2 regions of the Alkalicoccus luteus genome follow, and region 1 is predicted to be linked to the other one. Evidence: riboswitches for the same ligand, from Rfam matches in the RefSeq annotation. Region 1 holds a riboswitch; the other holds the start of a gene.

Region 1 (7,233 bases):
AGGGACAAACGATCCGATGGCGGTCTTTTTAACAATTGGCTTTATCGAGCTGATTATCATTCCGGAAACGGCCTGGTGGGCGCTTCTGCCGGAATTTGTCTGGCAGATGGGGATCGGTCTCATCGTTGGTATCGCTGTCGGTAAAATTGCCTCGATCGCGATTAACCGGGTGAAGCTGGATTCAAGTGGTCTGTACCCGATCTTTTCGGTAGCGTTTGCGCTGCTTACATACGGGGCAGCATCCGCAGCGGGCGCAAGCGGATTTCTGGCGGTTTACATTGCGGCCCTCGTGATCGGGAACTCAGAGCTTACGTACCGGTACTCTATTTTCCAATTTAACGAAGGATTTGCCTGGATGGCGCAAATTCTGATGTTTATTTTACTCGGCCTGCTCGTCTTTCCGGCAGACTTGTTCAGCCTTGACATTATCATCGGCGGACTGCTTCTTTCTGCAGCGCTGATCTTTATCGCGAGGCCGGCAGCCGTTTATTTGTCCACACTCGGCATGGGCTATAAAAACAATGAAAAGCTGTTTCTGTCGTGGGCAGGTCTTCGGGGGGCGGTTCCGATTATTTTGGCAACCTTCCCGATCGTGGCAGGTGTGGAGAACAGTGAATTTTTCTTCAACATCGTTTTCTTCGTTGTGCTCACATCCGCTCTCGTGCAGGGAACGACGATTTCGCCGCTCGCGAAAAGGCTTGGTCTCATGGGACCGAAGAAGGACAACCCGCACCACTCCATTGAATTGATATCGATGGGGAAAGCAAATGCAGAAATGGTGCAGTTTAAAGTGGACGGCGACGCACTGATTGCAGGACAGAAGCTAAAAGACGTTGACTTTCCGCGTAAAGCATCGATCAGCGCGATCGTAAGGGATGAAACGTTAATCACTCCTTACGGAGAAACAGAAATTCAAAACGGGGATTTTCTTTATATTCTCGTTGCTTCCCGCTATAAGCGAGAACTGAAGCGGGCACTCGAACAGAAAAAATCACCGCAGCCACCGTATTCCTGATTCAGGAATACGGCTGCTGAAAAGGCGGACCGATCAACATCGGTCCGCCTTCCAGAGGGTTGATAAAGTCATTTTAAGTGAATAAGATTGCATCTGCCTGTATCTGCGGACACTCGCTTTCCGGAGGGAACGGGCTCAGCTAACCGCTTCCTCCTGCTGTCGGAAGCGCTGGATCTTCGCCTCGTTCTGATCCTCCCGGAGTCGAGTTCCTTCGACGTCGGCAGCTGGCAGTGCGTTTCACGTGCCTGGCTATGCATACACAATCGGCTTCCATACAGGTAAACCTTCCCGATGAAACGTTTCGATGTTAAGTAGGGAAGTCCGTCCTTCATCGAATTCATGATAAACGTAAAAAAGCAGCTGCGTCTGCCTGTCGTGACGTTGTTCTCCACGAATCAGAGCCGTTTTCCCGATGTGTCCGGCGTACACGTGGAAACAGCGCAGTCTGAAGATGCCGTGCCGTTCAGATCTGCGAACGGCATGAAAAGCGCGAGCGGAGCCGGACTGGGTCTTGAAGGCTTCTTGTGAGAAGCCTGAGTCCGAGTGAAGCCGCGTCATCCTCCCGTTCCTTTCTTCTCTTCATACAGGGGTCACCCTGAGAAGAGCTGAAGGCCAGCCCACGGCAGGCTAGGTAAGCAGAAGGAAAATACAATCATACGAATAAACATGTAAGTTGATAGACTTTTTCAACAGCCTGAAAGGCGGACCGATCAACATCGGTCCGCCTTCTTTTTTATCGATTAGCACGGGCAACCGGCGGGCTTATACTTATCTGAGCCGCTTTATGTTGTATTTGCCTCAGGCTGTTTTCGCTTTCGTGGCGCTTGTGCCGTTTTATTCGTTATAACGATTTTGTTAGGCCGCTCAAGTTCGTTTTTACAACAGGGTTGCTTACAAGGAGGTCTTAACCGGCATGATTCGATTTGCAGGCTCTGCATCGAGCTTTGCAAATTCCGTTAACTCGCATATACTAGGACGCAGCAGATGCAGGTGTTCAGCCTGCCTGAATAAAAGGAGGAATTGACATGGCAGAACAGCGAGGCATGATGCTGGTGCAGACAGGTAACGGGAAAGGGAAGACGACGTCGGCTGTTGGAACGGCGGTTCGGGCAGCCGGACGAGGGATGAGCGTTAAAATGCTGCAGTTTATCAAATCGCCGGAGCGTACATACGGGGAAACAATATCGCTGCGAAAGCTGGGGGTTGAAGTAGAGCAGCTTGGCATCGGCTTTACGTGGACAAAAACGCCGGAAGAACACCGTGAAGCGCTGCGTAAGGCCTGGCCAAAAGCAGTAGAAGCACTGGATGGGAGCTACGATGTCGTCATTCTGGATGAGCTGAACAACGCGCTTGCCATTGATTCCTTTCCAATTGACGATGTGCTTCCGCTCGATGATGTTCTCTCGGCACTGACCAATCGTCCGAAGCACGTCCACGTTCTCGTAACAGGTCGAAACGCACACGAAAAAATAAAAGAAGCCGCTGATCTCGTTTCAGTCACAGAAGCCGAGAAGCATTATTACGATGAGGGCATTCCGGCGATTAAAGGGATTGAATTTTAATGAAAGCAGCGCCGCTGATGATTCAGGGTACGCATTCCGATGCAGGAAAAAGCGTGCTGACTGCCGGCCTCTGCCGTGTATTTGCGCGTCAGGGCTTTAAGACAGCGCCGTTTAAGTCACAAAACATGGCACTTAATTCGTATATCACGGCGGATGGTCTTGAAATCGGCCGGGCACAGGGCATGCAGGCCGAAGCGTGCGGAATGGAAGCGGACACGGACATGAATCCGATTCTACTTAAGCCATCCGGCTATAACCGGTCGCAGGTCGTTGTAAACGGCAAGGTTCTTCGCGCCATGGAAGCAACGGAATATCGGGAGCAGTACTTTGAGAAAGGCCTTCAGACGGTGACGAATGCCTATAACCGCCTAGCCTCCAGAACAGAGCGGATCGTGATAGAAGGAGCAGGGAGCCCGGCAGAAATTAATTTACAGGACCGGGAAATCGTGAATATGCGCATTGCCCGCATGGCCGAGGCACCTGTCCTGCTTGCAGCAGATATCGACCGTGGCGGCGTTTTTGCATCGATTGTTGGCACGCTTGAACTGTTGAGTAGAGCAGACAGAAAGCGTGTGAAGGGCTTCATCATCAATAAATTTCGCGGAGATCAGTCTTTGCTTCAGCCGGGACTTGACTGGCTGGAGGAGTATACCGGAAAGCCGGTCGCAGGGGTGATGCCCTATCTGCCGGATCTCCGCCTGGAAGAAGAGGATTCGCTTGGCTTGGAGACATACGGAAGGGGAACGGCCGGCAGGGATCTCGATATTGCGGTTATTCGCTTTCCTTATCTATCCAATTACACGGATCTGGACCCGTTCCGGTTTGAACCGGACTGCGCTGTTCGATTCGTCGAGCGGCCTGAGCAGCTAGGCGAACCTGATTTGCTTATTCTGCCAGGCAGCAAAACGACGGTTGCCGATGGACAGTTTTTGATCAGAAACGGATTGAACGAAGCGATTGCAGAAAAAGCGGGAGAGATGCCAATCATCGGAATTTGCGGCGGCTATCAACTGCTTGGCAGAACAGTCGAGGACCCGGCAGCTGCGGATACAGAGCTGAGAGAGTGTCAGGGGCTGAATGTGATTCCGGATATGAAGACGGTGATGGATCCAGTGAAAACGACAGTGCGTATCTCAGCGAGCGTTAACTGGGAGCGTGAAGTGCATTCGCTCACTGGATATGAATTGCACATGGGGCAGACCGTTCACGAAGCTCCGGAGTGGTTATCCGGCGGGATTCATGGCAGCAGCGCGGCAGTGAACAACGTGTACGGCACGTATATGCATGACATTTTTCATAACGATACATTCCGCCACGCACTGCTGGACAGCTTGAGACGTCAAAAAGCGCTCCCGCCTGTCCGCAGGGTGAGCGTTGCAGAAGAGAAAACGAAGGCATTTGACCGCCTGGCCGATGCAGTCGAAGCACATCTTGATATGGAGCTGATTGAACGGCTGATGAACGAAGGGAGACAGACAGATGAACTGGCGTGAAGCGGCAGAGAACATACCTGAGATCGATCAAACAGCAGCTGAACAGATGCGGATGCATCTGGATTCGCTGACAAAGCCGCAGGGCAGTCTCGGCAGGCTGGAGGAATTGGCCGTAACGCTCTCCGGCATGCAGGGAGATTTGCAGACGGGAAAGCCTGCGGTGCTTGTATTTGCAGGTGACCACGGGGTGACAGCTGAAAGGGTCTCGCTTTACGGGTCAGAAGTCACCGCTCTGATGGCGCAGAATTTTGTGACCGGCAAAGCAGCGGTTAACGTTCTCGCGAGACAGATCGGAGCAGATGTTTATGTGTATAACGTGGGGATTGATGCAGCTGATACGGCAGCTATCAACCGCAACGTTCGTCGCGGTACCGGAAATATAGCAAAGGAACCGGCGATGACTGCAGCAGAAGTAAAGCAGGCACTTCAAATTGGAGCCGACGCCGTTGAAGCTTCAAAGGCAGATATTATCATCCCCGGGGACATGGGCATCGGCAATACAACGGCAAGCAGCGCGCTGCTGTGTGCGTACACGGGACTTTCTCCGGAAGCGGCAGCGGGCAGTGGGACAGGTGTAGAGGGGCCGCAGCTCAAGCATAAAATCGAGGTGATCGGGCGAGCGGTGAAGCGGTCTGATGCGAAGGAACCGCTTCACATATTAGCTGATTTAGGCGGTTTGGAGATCGCGGCTATGGCCGGAGCCATGGTTCGCGCGGCTTCAATGCGGAAGCCGGTTCTCGTAGACGGGTTTATTGCAACTGTTGCAGCAATAGCTGCAGCAAAACTTGCACCAGGAGCAGAGCGCTTTTTTCTTTACGGACACAAATCTGCAGAAGCAGGTCATGCAGCGGCGCTGGAAGCAGCTGGCGGAAAACCGCTGCTTGATTTAGGGATGCGTCTCGGCGAAGGGACCGGGGCGGCCGCTGCTTATCCGCTGCTAAAAATGGCACAGGCGCTGACGGAAGAAATGGCGACGTTTGCCGATATCGGCCTTGCCTGACAGAACAGATGTAGACTTTTTCCAGCAGTCCATACTATAATACAAAGTAGAACTGAAAAACGTAACGCTCGTCAGCAGAGAGGTGTCGGCATCAGCCGATGAAAAGGGAAGCCGGTGTGAATCCGGCACGGACCCGCCACTGTAAACGCACAGGCATTTCACAATCCACTGCATTCCGCGGGAAGGGTGAGGCTGCCGTTTATGCGTAAGTCAGGAGACCTGCCTCTCTGTCGATTTAAACACCTTCGGGAAAAAGGTTGTTTGAAGTGCAGACGAGGAGATTTCCGGGAATCTGAAACGGCTCTCTTCATGCATTTTATTCAGCGCAGTCCTTCGAAGGGCGGCGTTTTTTTATGTTCCACTACATAATCATGGGGGAGTAACGATGAAAAAAATGACGGCACCGCTTCTGCTATCAGCCGCGCTCATCATCAGCGCATGCGGGACAGAGGGAAACAATGAGAACGGGAATACGAACACGGACAATCAGGAAGCAAACGAAGACACGACTGGCAACAATGAGGCAGCGGAAGATGAAGAAGGAGCTGCAAATAACACAGAGAACAATGTATCAAACGAGGAGCAAAATGATGAGGATAATGAAACAGCCGGAGAGTTCCCGGTAACGATAACGGATAACGCAGGCAATGAAGTGACGATCGACGAAGAACCGGAAACTATTGTTACGCTGCAGCCAAGCGATACAGAAATATTATTTGAAATCGGCGCAGGCGACAGACTCGTAGGGGTTTCGGAGTATTGCAATTATCCGGAAGAAGCGCTCGAAATTGAAAATGTCGGGGCGCAGGACATGGATTTGGAACGCATTCTCTCTTTAGAGCCTGACATGGCACTCGTTTCGGATTATCACGCCTCCAGTCATGATGATAGTTTAGAGCAGTTGCGTGATGCCGGAATTGATGTCGTTGTTGTGCGGAATGCCGAATCGTTTGAAGGCACTTATGACACGATTGAAACACTCGGCATGCTCACCGGAACAGAAGAAAATGCAGAAGAACTCATAGCGGAGATGGAGAGCGGCATGGAAGAGCTCGCGGAGCTTGGAGAAACGATCGACGAAGAAGAGCGCAAGCGCGTCTGGGTGGAAGTAGCACCATCTCCGGATATTTTCACTACTGGTACCGGCACCTTCATGCATGAGATGCTGGAGACGATCGGGGCGGAAAACGCAGCGGAAGAGCATGAAGGCTGGGTGAATTTGACCGAAGAAGAAATTGTCACGCTCGAGCCGGACACGATTGTCACTACCTACGGATACTATGTGGAGGATCCTCAAGAAGAAGTAATGAACCGCGATGGCTGGAGTGATGTTCCTGCTGTGGCAAACGAGGACGTACACGATGTGCAAAGTGATATCGTGACGCGCTCCGGTCCGCGCCTTGTAGAAGGAACCCGTGCCGTAGCTGAGGCTGTATATCCGGATGTTTTCGAATAAAGCATGGCTGTACTATGCAGGGAGCCTCGGTCTTCTTGCTGCTGCGATAACACTTGGACTGTTTTATTCAAGCGTAACGGTCCCGGTTCCGCATATTTTGCATATTATTCTGGATAAAACAATCGGCGCTCAGCTGCTGGATGACGTTCCGTCCAACCAGTACTCGATTATTTGGGAAATCAGGCTGCCGAGAGTGCTGCTGGCTCTATGTGTTGGCGCGTCTCTCGCGCTTGCCGGAGCAGCATTTCAGGGGTTGCTGAGAAACCCGCTTGCGGACCCATATACGATCGGCGTTTCCTCCGGTGCGGCCCTCGGCGCTGTTTTCGTTATCTTTTTCCAGCTCACGATCGTAGGACTTGGTGCATTTACGCTCCCGGCTGTATCGATTGTGAGCGGGTTTCTCACGCTCATGCTTGTGTTCGGGCTTGTAAAGCTCAGCAGCAGAAGTTTGGCGATCGAAACGATTATCCTTGCGGGAATTATCGTCAGTGCATTTATCGGATCAATCATTTCACTGATTATCTCGCTCGGCAGCCAGGATGAAATGACGCAGATTATTTACTGGCTGTATGGGAGTGTTGGTATGAGAGGCTGGAGCTACGTGCAGCTGATCGTACCGTTTCTGATTATCGGTTCCATTATGCTCGTCACCCGCTACCGGGACCTGAATGCACTTGCGCTCGGAGAAGAAGCTGCCGGTCATATTG
Region 2 (7,233 bases), on a different contig from region 1:
CCTCGGCGGTGTGCCGGGAGCCGATTCAGCATTGTTCCAGGACACAGCGATCCGGATTACGGCAATGGATCTTGGAGCTGGGACCTTTATTCCGCTGCTGCTCATATTCGTGCTTACGTTTTTTGCCGATAAAAAACATGCCTGGAAGGATACGCGGGAGATGGCTCCCTGGGCACTGCTGACAGGGATGACATACACCGGATCTGCTCTTCTGTATGCCGTTTTATTCGGACCTGAGTTCGTTGCGATCCTGGCTTCTTTGACAGCGCTGGCTGTCGCAGCAGCTACGGCAAGCGCCGGTATTTTTATGCCGGAAAAAGAGTGGAAGAAAGCGCTGGAACCTAAAGCGGTGCAGGAAGAGGAAGCACCGAATATGTCGCTTTTTGCAGCATGGAGCCCATACTTTATCGTCATCGGCCTGCTTTTGCTGACAAGAATAGTAGAACCAATCCAGGAATTTGCTCAAACGGCGGTCGATTTGTCATGGACAACGATTCTCGGTGTTGAAACCGCCACTTCTACTTGGCAGGTGCTTTACTCACCAGGTGCAGTTTTACTTCTTGCAGCGGTGCTGTCTGTATTCGTGCAGCGGAAAAAACTGCGAGTCGTCGGAGAAGCCGTAATGGATTCGAGGAAGATGGTAGGCGGAGCCGCACTGGCTTTGTTCCCGACGCTTGCGTTAGTGAACGTGTTTATTAATTCCGGTGTTAATGCCGGAAATCTCGTATCAATGCCGGAACACATTGCTGTGATGCTCGCATCAGGCCTCGGAAGCGTCTGGCATCTTGCAGCGCCGTTTCTTGGACTTTTGGGATCGTTTATTACAGGCAGTGCAATGGTATCAGGCTTGACCTTCGCGCCAATTCAGACATCTGTTGCGTCGGCAGCAGGGCTTGATCAGACGCTGGTTCTCGCTCAGCAGACTGCGGGTGCAGCTGCAGGGAACATGATCTGCGTGCATAACGTCGTCGCAGCTGCGGCGGTGGTCGGGCTTGCAGATAAGGAAGGCGATATCATCAGAAGAACGGTCGTTCCTGCGCTTGGCTACGCGGCGCTGATCGGAATTGCGGGAACGATTCTCGCCGGCCTGACCGGCCTGTTTTAACGGTCATGCTTCGGACTATGCTTTCGAGCGGGTTCATATGCTACACTGATAGAAAGACATGGTGCTGCTTTGACAGGATACTGTTGAAGCAGCATTTACTTATGAAACAGCAGCAGGAAATGGAAGGGGAACCGCCATGCATTTAACTCAATATACCGATTTTTCACTCCGGGTGCTTATGTACACTGCAGTTCAGCCATCTGGAAAGCTGTCGCAAATCAAGGACATATCAGAGGCTTACGGCATTTCCAAAAACCATCTTATGAAGGTTGTGTATCGACTCGGTAAGCTCGGCTACATAGAGACAATCCGTGGCAGGAACGGCGGTATCCGACTTGCACGTGAACCGCAGAATATAAATATTGGCGAAGTTGTCAGACATACCGAAGACAATTTTCATTTGGTGGAATGTTTTAACAGTGAAACGAACACGTGCCCAATTACACCGGCATGCAAGCTTCAGTTTGCTCTTTCTGATGCGCTGACAGCCTACTTGGATGTGCTGGATCAGTATACGCTGGAGGATATCACCGATAACAGGGATGCACTTGCAGTCTTATTGAAGCAGCCGGACTAGGAGGAATTTTCATGCAGGAATTAAAGAAGCTCTCGGAGCGATTTTATTATCTCACACCGGTCGAAGAAACAGACAGGCCCATTCTTGGCGCAGTAGTCGGGGATAATCTGACGCTGCTGATCGACGCCGGAAACTCAGAAGCACACGTGCGTCTGTTTTTAGACGAATTAACACGAAGCGGTGTTCCTGCCCCTTCACTGGCTGTTCTGACCCACTGGCACTGGGACCATGTTTTCGGGGCGTCGGCGTTAAACCGAACGCCTGTTATCAGCACAGAGGCGACGAAAACAGAGCTGCAGCGTTTGTCGTCCTATTCATGGGAGGATGAAGCACTCGACGAGCGGGTCAAGACCGGAGAAGAGATTCGTTTCTGTGCAGAAGCGATAAAAAAAGAATTTCCAGCTGAACGTTTTATACGTATCCATATGCCGGAGATAACGTTTAACGATGAGCTGGTACTTGACCTCGGCGGAATCACTTGCCGGCTCGTTCATGCTGGCGGCAACCACGCGTCTGATCATTTGATTGTTCACCTTGCAGAGGAAGATATTTTGTTTGCAGGAGATATTACTGCTCCGAACTTATATGCATCATCCTGGCACTATACGCCAGACGAAACAAAGCAGCTTGTAAAAAAGCTGAAGCCTTTTGCTTCAGCCTGGAACGTCATATCACACTGGAAGCCCTTGTCGAAAGAACTGTTTATCGAGGAGCTGGAGCTGCTGGAGAAAACAGCCTCGTTAAGCGCTCGTGCAGGCGATGAAGCAGAACTGAAAAACTTGCTGATGGACGAATACGGAAAACCGTTGTCAGAAGAAGAGAGTCTTGCAGCGCAATATTTCATGAACGGAAAAAAGCTTTAGATGAACAACGAAACCTGCATCTTTTGACAAAAAAAGAAATATGGTCAGCTGAAGGCGGTCTACCAGTATGTCGTTGAAAATGATTTGCTATTCTGCAAGTTTCATGTTGCAAATAGCTGGGAATAGAGGTAGCATAATCAATATATTGAGTGTATAAGCAAGTAGACATCTAAATATAGCGTGCAGAAACGTACAGGTACCGCAAAAGCGGTTTAATAGGGAATCCGGTTAAAAGCCGGAGCTGTCCCCGCAACTGTAACTGCTGACGAGCAGCCGATCACCCACTGTTTTTTAACGGGAAGGGAGGCTGTAAGGATGAAGCAGAAGCCAGGAGACCTGCCGTACGTTTCAGACGTTTCTTTTCTTCGGGGATTGAGAAAGGGAATGGTGCAGCGCCGTTATGCCGGGCGTCTGTGCTGTTTCCTTTTTCGTGTCTCTTCCTCCGAAGAGGCACTTTTTTGGTTCTGCTGATTTGTGCTGCATCATTCAATATAGTGAATCATGTAGAAGAAAAGGGAGGCATTTCAATGAAATCTGCACTACAATCACGGATTCAGCTCACGATCAACGAGCTGGAAAACAACTACAAACTTGATTTATCGGAACTGAAACAGCAGGTCGAATCGAAACAGGAGGAGGAAGCGTTTGATCATGCGCTGCATACCTCCCTTAACAAGATCGCCATGGACCAGCCGGATTATACATTTGCAGCAGCCCGGTTTTACTTAACGCGACTTTATGAGCAGGCAGAGGCTCAGCGCGGTTATAAGGCTTACAGCGGGTTTTATGAACTGCTGCAGGTACTGACGGATAAGGGAATTTACAGCTCCTCGCTGCTGCAGTCGTATTCAAAAGCAGAAATTGAAAAATTAGAAACAATAATAGAGCCGGACCGGGATCATTCATTTACATTTATCGGACTGTTTTTGCTCGCAGACCGGTATCTGGCAAGAGATCATGATAAGCAGGTGTGGGAGCTTCCACAGGAACGGTGGCTCGTAATCGCAATGGCCCTGATGCAAGATGAGCCAGCCAGTAAACGGATTATGCTCGTAGAAGAGGCATACTGGGCGCTGTCTAACCTCTACATGACGGTAGCGACGCCTACGTTAGCAAATGCAGGGAAAAGCTACGGGCAACTCTCCTCCTGCTTTATCGACACCGTCTCGGATTCGCTGGACGGCATTTACTTAAACAATTGGGATACGGCAAGACTCAGTAAGGATGGCGGAGGAATCGGCGTTTATTTTGGCAAGGTGAGAGCGCTTGGTTCGGACATTAAAGGCTTTAAAGAGACCTCTTCAGGTGTTATTCCCTGGATCAGGCTGCTTAATGATACTGCTGTAAGCGTCGACCAGCTTGGCCAGCGGCAGGGGGCTGTTGCAGTTTATTTAGATATTTTCCACAAGGATATTATGAGCGGGTTTTTGGACTTGAAGACAAACAATGGAGATGAGCGCAGAAAAGCGCACGATATATTTACGGGCGTCAGTATTCCTGATCACTTTATGAGAATGCTGGAAGAAACAGATGAAGCCGGACGCAGCAGTGGAGAGTGGTCGGTATTTTGTCCGCATCAGGTGAAGACCATCATGGGATGGAAGGATGAGAACGGCAATTCGCTCGGTCTGGAGGATTTCTATGATGAAACGGACCACCTTGCGTTTACTGAAAAATACAAGGAAGCCTGCGCGCATCCGATGCTTCCGCGGAAGACGTACCGTGCGATGGATATCATGAAACGCATCATGATCGCTCAGCTGGAAACTGGAACGCCCTATATGTTCTATCGGGATGAAGTGAACAGAGGCAACCCGAACAAAAAGGCAATGGGCCGTACCTCGATATTCTGCAGCAACCTTTGTACCGAAATCGCCCAAAATATGTCCGCCTCAGAAATCACTGATGAATATGTGGCGGAAGACGGAAGTATCGTGATCGTGCGAAAGCCGGGTGAATTCGTCGTCTGCAATCTCTCCTCTATCAACCTGGCTGCAGCCTGCAGAGATGATGTGATTGAGCGGACGGTAGCTATACAGGTAAGAATGCTCGATAATGTTATTAATTTAAATACGCTTTCTGTCGGCCAGGCACAGGAGACGAATAAAAAATACCGGGCCGTCGGTCTCGGAACATTTGGCTGGCACCACGTACTTGCTGTGAACCATATTGACTGGGAATCAGAGAACGCGGTAGCTTTCGCGGATGACCTGTATGAACGGATTGCGTTTGCCGCTGTTCAGGCAAGTGCAGCGCTCGCAGAGGAGAAAGGAGCTTATCCTGCTTTTCGGCACTCAGAGTGGGAAAATGGCCGGTACTTTGAGCGGCGGGGCTATACGTCAGACCGCTGGCTGCAGCTGAAGCAGAAAACAGCTGAGACAGGAATTCGAAACGGCTGGCTGATGGCGGTCGCCCCAAATTCATCAACGGCAAAAATTGCCGGTTCGACAGATGGCATTGATCCTGTTTATGCACTGGAGTACGCGGAAGAAAAGAAAAATTTCAAGCTCAAGGTTACACCGCCGGACCTTACGCATCATACGTACCCATATTACAACAGGGCCAGGCATGAGCTGGATCAGCACTGGAGCATCCGCCAAAACGCAGCGCGTCAGCGCCATGTCGATCAGGGAATCAGCTTTAACTTGTATGTCCGCCACGATATTCACGCAAAAGACCTGCTGCAGCTGCACATGGAGGCTTGGCGTCAAGGGCTGAAAACGACCTATTATGTGCGCAGCACGTCCCAGGGAGAAATTGAAGAATGCGAAAGCTGTCACTCCTGATTGCAGGAGGCAGCAAAACGAAAGGATGGAGCATACGATGACATTGACAAAAATGAAGCTGCTTGAGCCGGATCACGCGAATAAATCGACCGGCATTATAAACGGACGAGCTTCCGGCATTTTAAACTGGAACGATATCGCCTATCCGCAAATGTACGATATGTACCACGTTTTACTGTCTAACTTCTGGAAAGCGCAGGAGATTAACATGCAGGACGATATTAAACAGTGGGAAGCCTTGTCTGACGCAGAAAAGGAGATTTTTTTAAAGGTCAATACGCAGCTGGCTTCACTCGACAGTCTGCAGACACCAACGATGTCGATGGTGCTTGATTATGTAAGCGATCCGAGCTTTAAAGCAGTATTTGCCGTGATCGCGCAGCAGGAAGCCGTGCACAATGAATCGTACTCTTATGTCCTGAGTTCTCTCGTTTCCACCGATGAACAAACAAAAGCATTTGATGACGCAAAAAATGATCCGCTCGTCCGAAAGCGAAATGCCCTTATTCTGGATTCCTATGAACGTTTCAGGAAGAACCCCTCACCTCAGCGTTTATTGGAGCTGTGTATTAACTCTGTCAATCTGGAAGGAATTTATTTTTATGCTGGATTTGCATTTTTTTATCACCTCGCCCGCAATCAAAAAATGGTCAAAACGAGTACGATGATCAGCTACATTCAGCGTGATGAAATGCAGCATGCCTATTTCATTTCCCAATTTATCCGAATTCTGATGGCTGAAAACGAAGAGCTTCGGACAGAGGAAAACGAAGCATTTATTTATGACACGATCGCTAAGGCGGTTGAGCTTGAAAAAGAGTGGGCCGCTGTCCTTTTGAAGGACATAAAAGGCATTGATACGAATGAATATGAAGCATATGTGGAATACCTCGCAGATAAGCGGTTCAGGCAGCTCGGTCTTTCCAACCTGTATCATCGTTCAGAAAACCCAATGCCGTGGATTCAAGTATTCAGTGACGACATGATGAATGAAACAAAATCAGATTTCTTTGAGCAGAAATCCAGAGCCTATACAAAAGTAACGGAGCAAAACGGGTTTGATGAGCTGTGATCGCGGTTCTTGTTCAATCGATGTCGGGGAATACGGATGAGCTTGCAGATTTAATTATTCAAAAGCTTCATGAGCGAGGCTGGTATGCAGAAAAAACGGCCGTTCGTGATCTGCCGGATGAATTGGATTTGCACCAAATCGAGGGGATTCTGTTCGGGACGTATACGTGGGGAAACGGCGAGATTCCCCGTCACATGAAGCCTGCACTGGATCGGATCAAATCACAGGATTTAACTGCAACGCCATGCGGCATATTTGGAACAGGTGATTCGTTCTATCCACATTTCTGCGGTGCGGTGGATCGGCTTCGTTCCTTATTGAAGCTAGTAACCGGGGCAGAGCCTCCTGTTCTGAAAGTGGAGCTGCTGCCCCAGCCTGATGACGAAGAGCGGATTGCTTCCTTCGTTCAGGCATACATGGAACATGTTGAATCGGTAAAGCAGTCACATTTTCAAAAACGGCAGGAATTGACGCGATGAAAGCGAATACACTGTAGAGAAACCAAAATCTGCAGAGGAGGCTCATCATGTCAGAACAGTTTTATGCGTTTCAGACTGAAGGAGAGGGAACGGGGTCACTGATTCAGCGGAATAAAGAAGACCTTCCTCAAGGAGAAGTACTGATTAAGGTTCATTATTCAGGTGTGAATTATAAAGACGGGCTTGCGCTCCATAAAAAAGCGAAAATTGCAAAGGACTATCCGATGGTACCTGGGATCGATCTGGCGGGAACCGTTGAGCATTCGGAATCTCCCGATTTCAGTAAAGGCCAACGGGTGATTTGCACGAGCTATGATCTCGGCACTGCCCACGACGGGGGCTACAGCCAGT

What was found. A riboswitch is a leader RNA that binds a small molecule or an ion and turns the genes downstream of it on or off. The one in region 1 is predicted to bind cobalamin.
Region 2: linked by a shared signal. The riboswitch ahead of ACSZLD_RS14020 (ribonucleoside-diphosphate reductase subunit alpha) and the one ahead of ACSZLD_RS07025 (ABC transporter substrate-binding protein) in region 1 are both predicted to bind cobalamin.

Annotation. Positions count from the first base shown of each region.
Region 1 covers NZ_JBPZEY010000004.1:147,513-154,745, reverse strand. Annotated here, with positions in the region: gene ACSZLD_RS07050 (potassium/proton antiporter) at 1-1,015, shown strand, start outside; gene ACSZLD_RS07045 (hypothetical protein) at 1,355-1,543, shown strand; gene ACSZLD_RS07040 (cob(I)yrinic acid a,c-diamide adenosyltransferase) at 2,041-2,577, shown strand; gene ACSZLD_RS07035 (cobyric acid synthase) at 2,577-4,070, shown strand; gene cobT (nicotinate-nucleotide--dimethylbenzimidazole phosphoribosyltransferase) at 4,057-5,070, shown strand; cobalamin riboswitch at 5,134-5,311, shown strand; gene ACSZLD_RS07025 (ABC transporter substrate-binding protein) at 5,456-6,526, shown strand; gene ACSZLD_RS07020 (FecCD family ABC transporter permease) at 6,513-7,233, shown strand, end outside.
Region 2 covers NZ_JBPZEY010000011.1:42,001-49,233, reverse strand. Annotated here, with positions in the region: gene ACSZLD_RS14035 (L-lactate permease) at 1-1,105, shown strand, start outside; gene ACSZLD_RS14030 (Rrf2 family transcriptional regulator) at 1,242-1,682, shown strand; gene ACSZLD_RS14025 (MBL fold metallo-hydrolase) at 1,694-2,545, shown strand; cobalamin riboswitch at 2,722-2,903, shown strand; gene ACSZLD_RS14020 (ribonucleoside-diphosphate reductase subunit alpha) at 3,073-5,331, shown strand; gene ACSZLD_RS14015 (ribonucleotide-diphosphate reductase subunit beta) at 5,369-6,403, shown strand; gene ACSZLD_RS14010 (flavodoxin domain-containing protein) at 6,400-6,882, shown strand; gene ACSZLD_RS14005 (oxidoreductase) at 6,930-7,233, shown strand, end outside.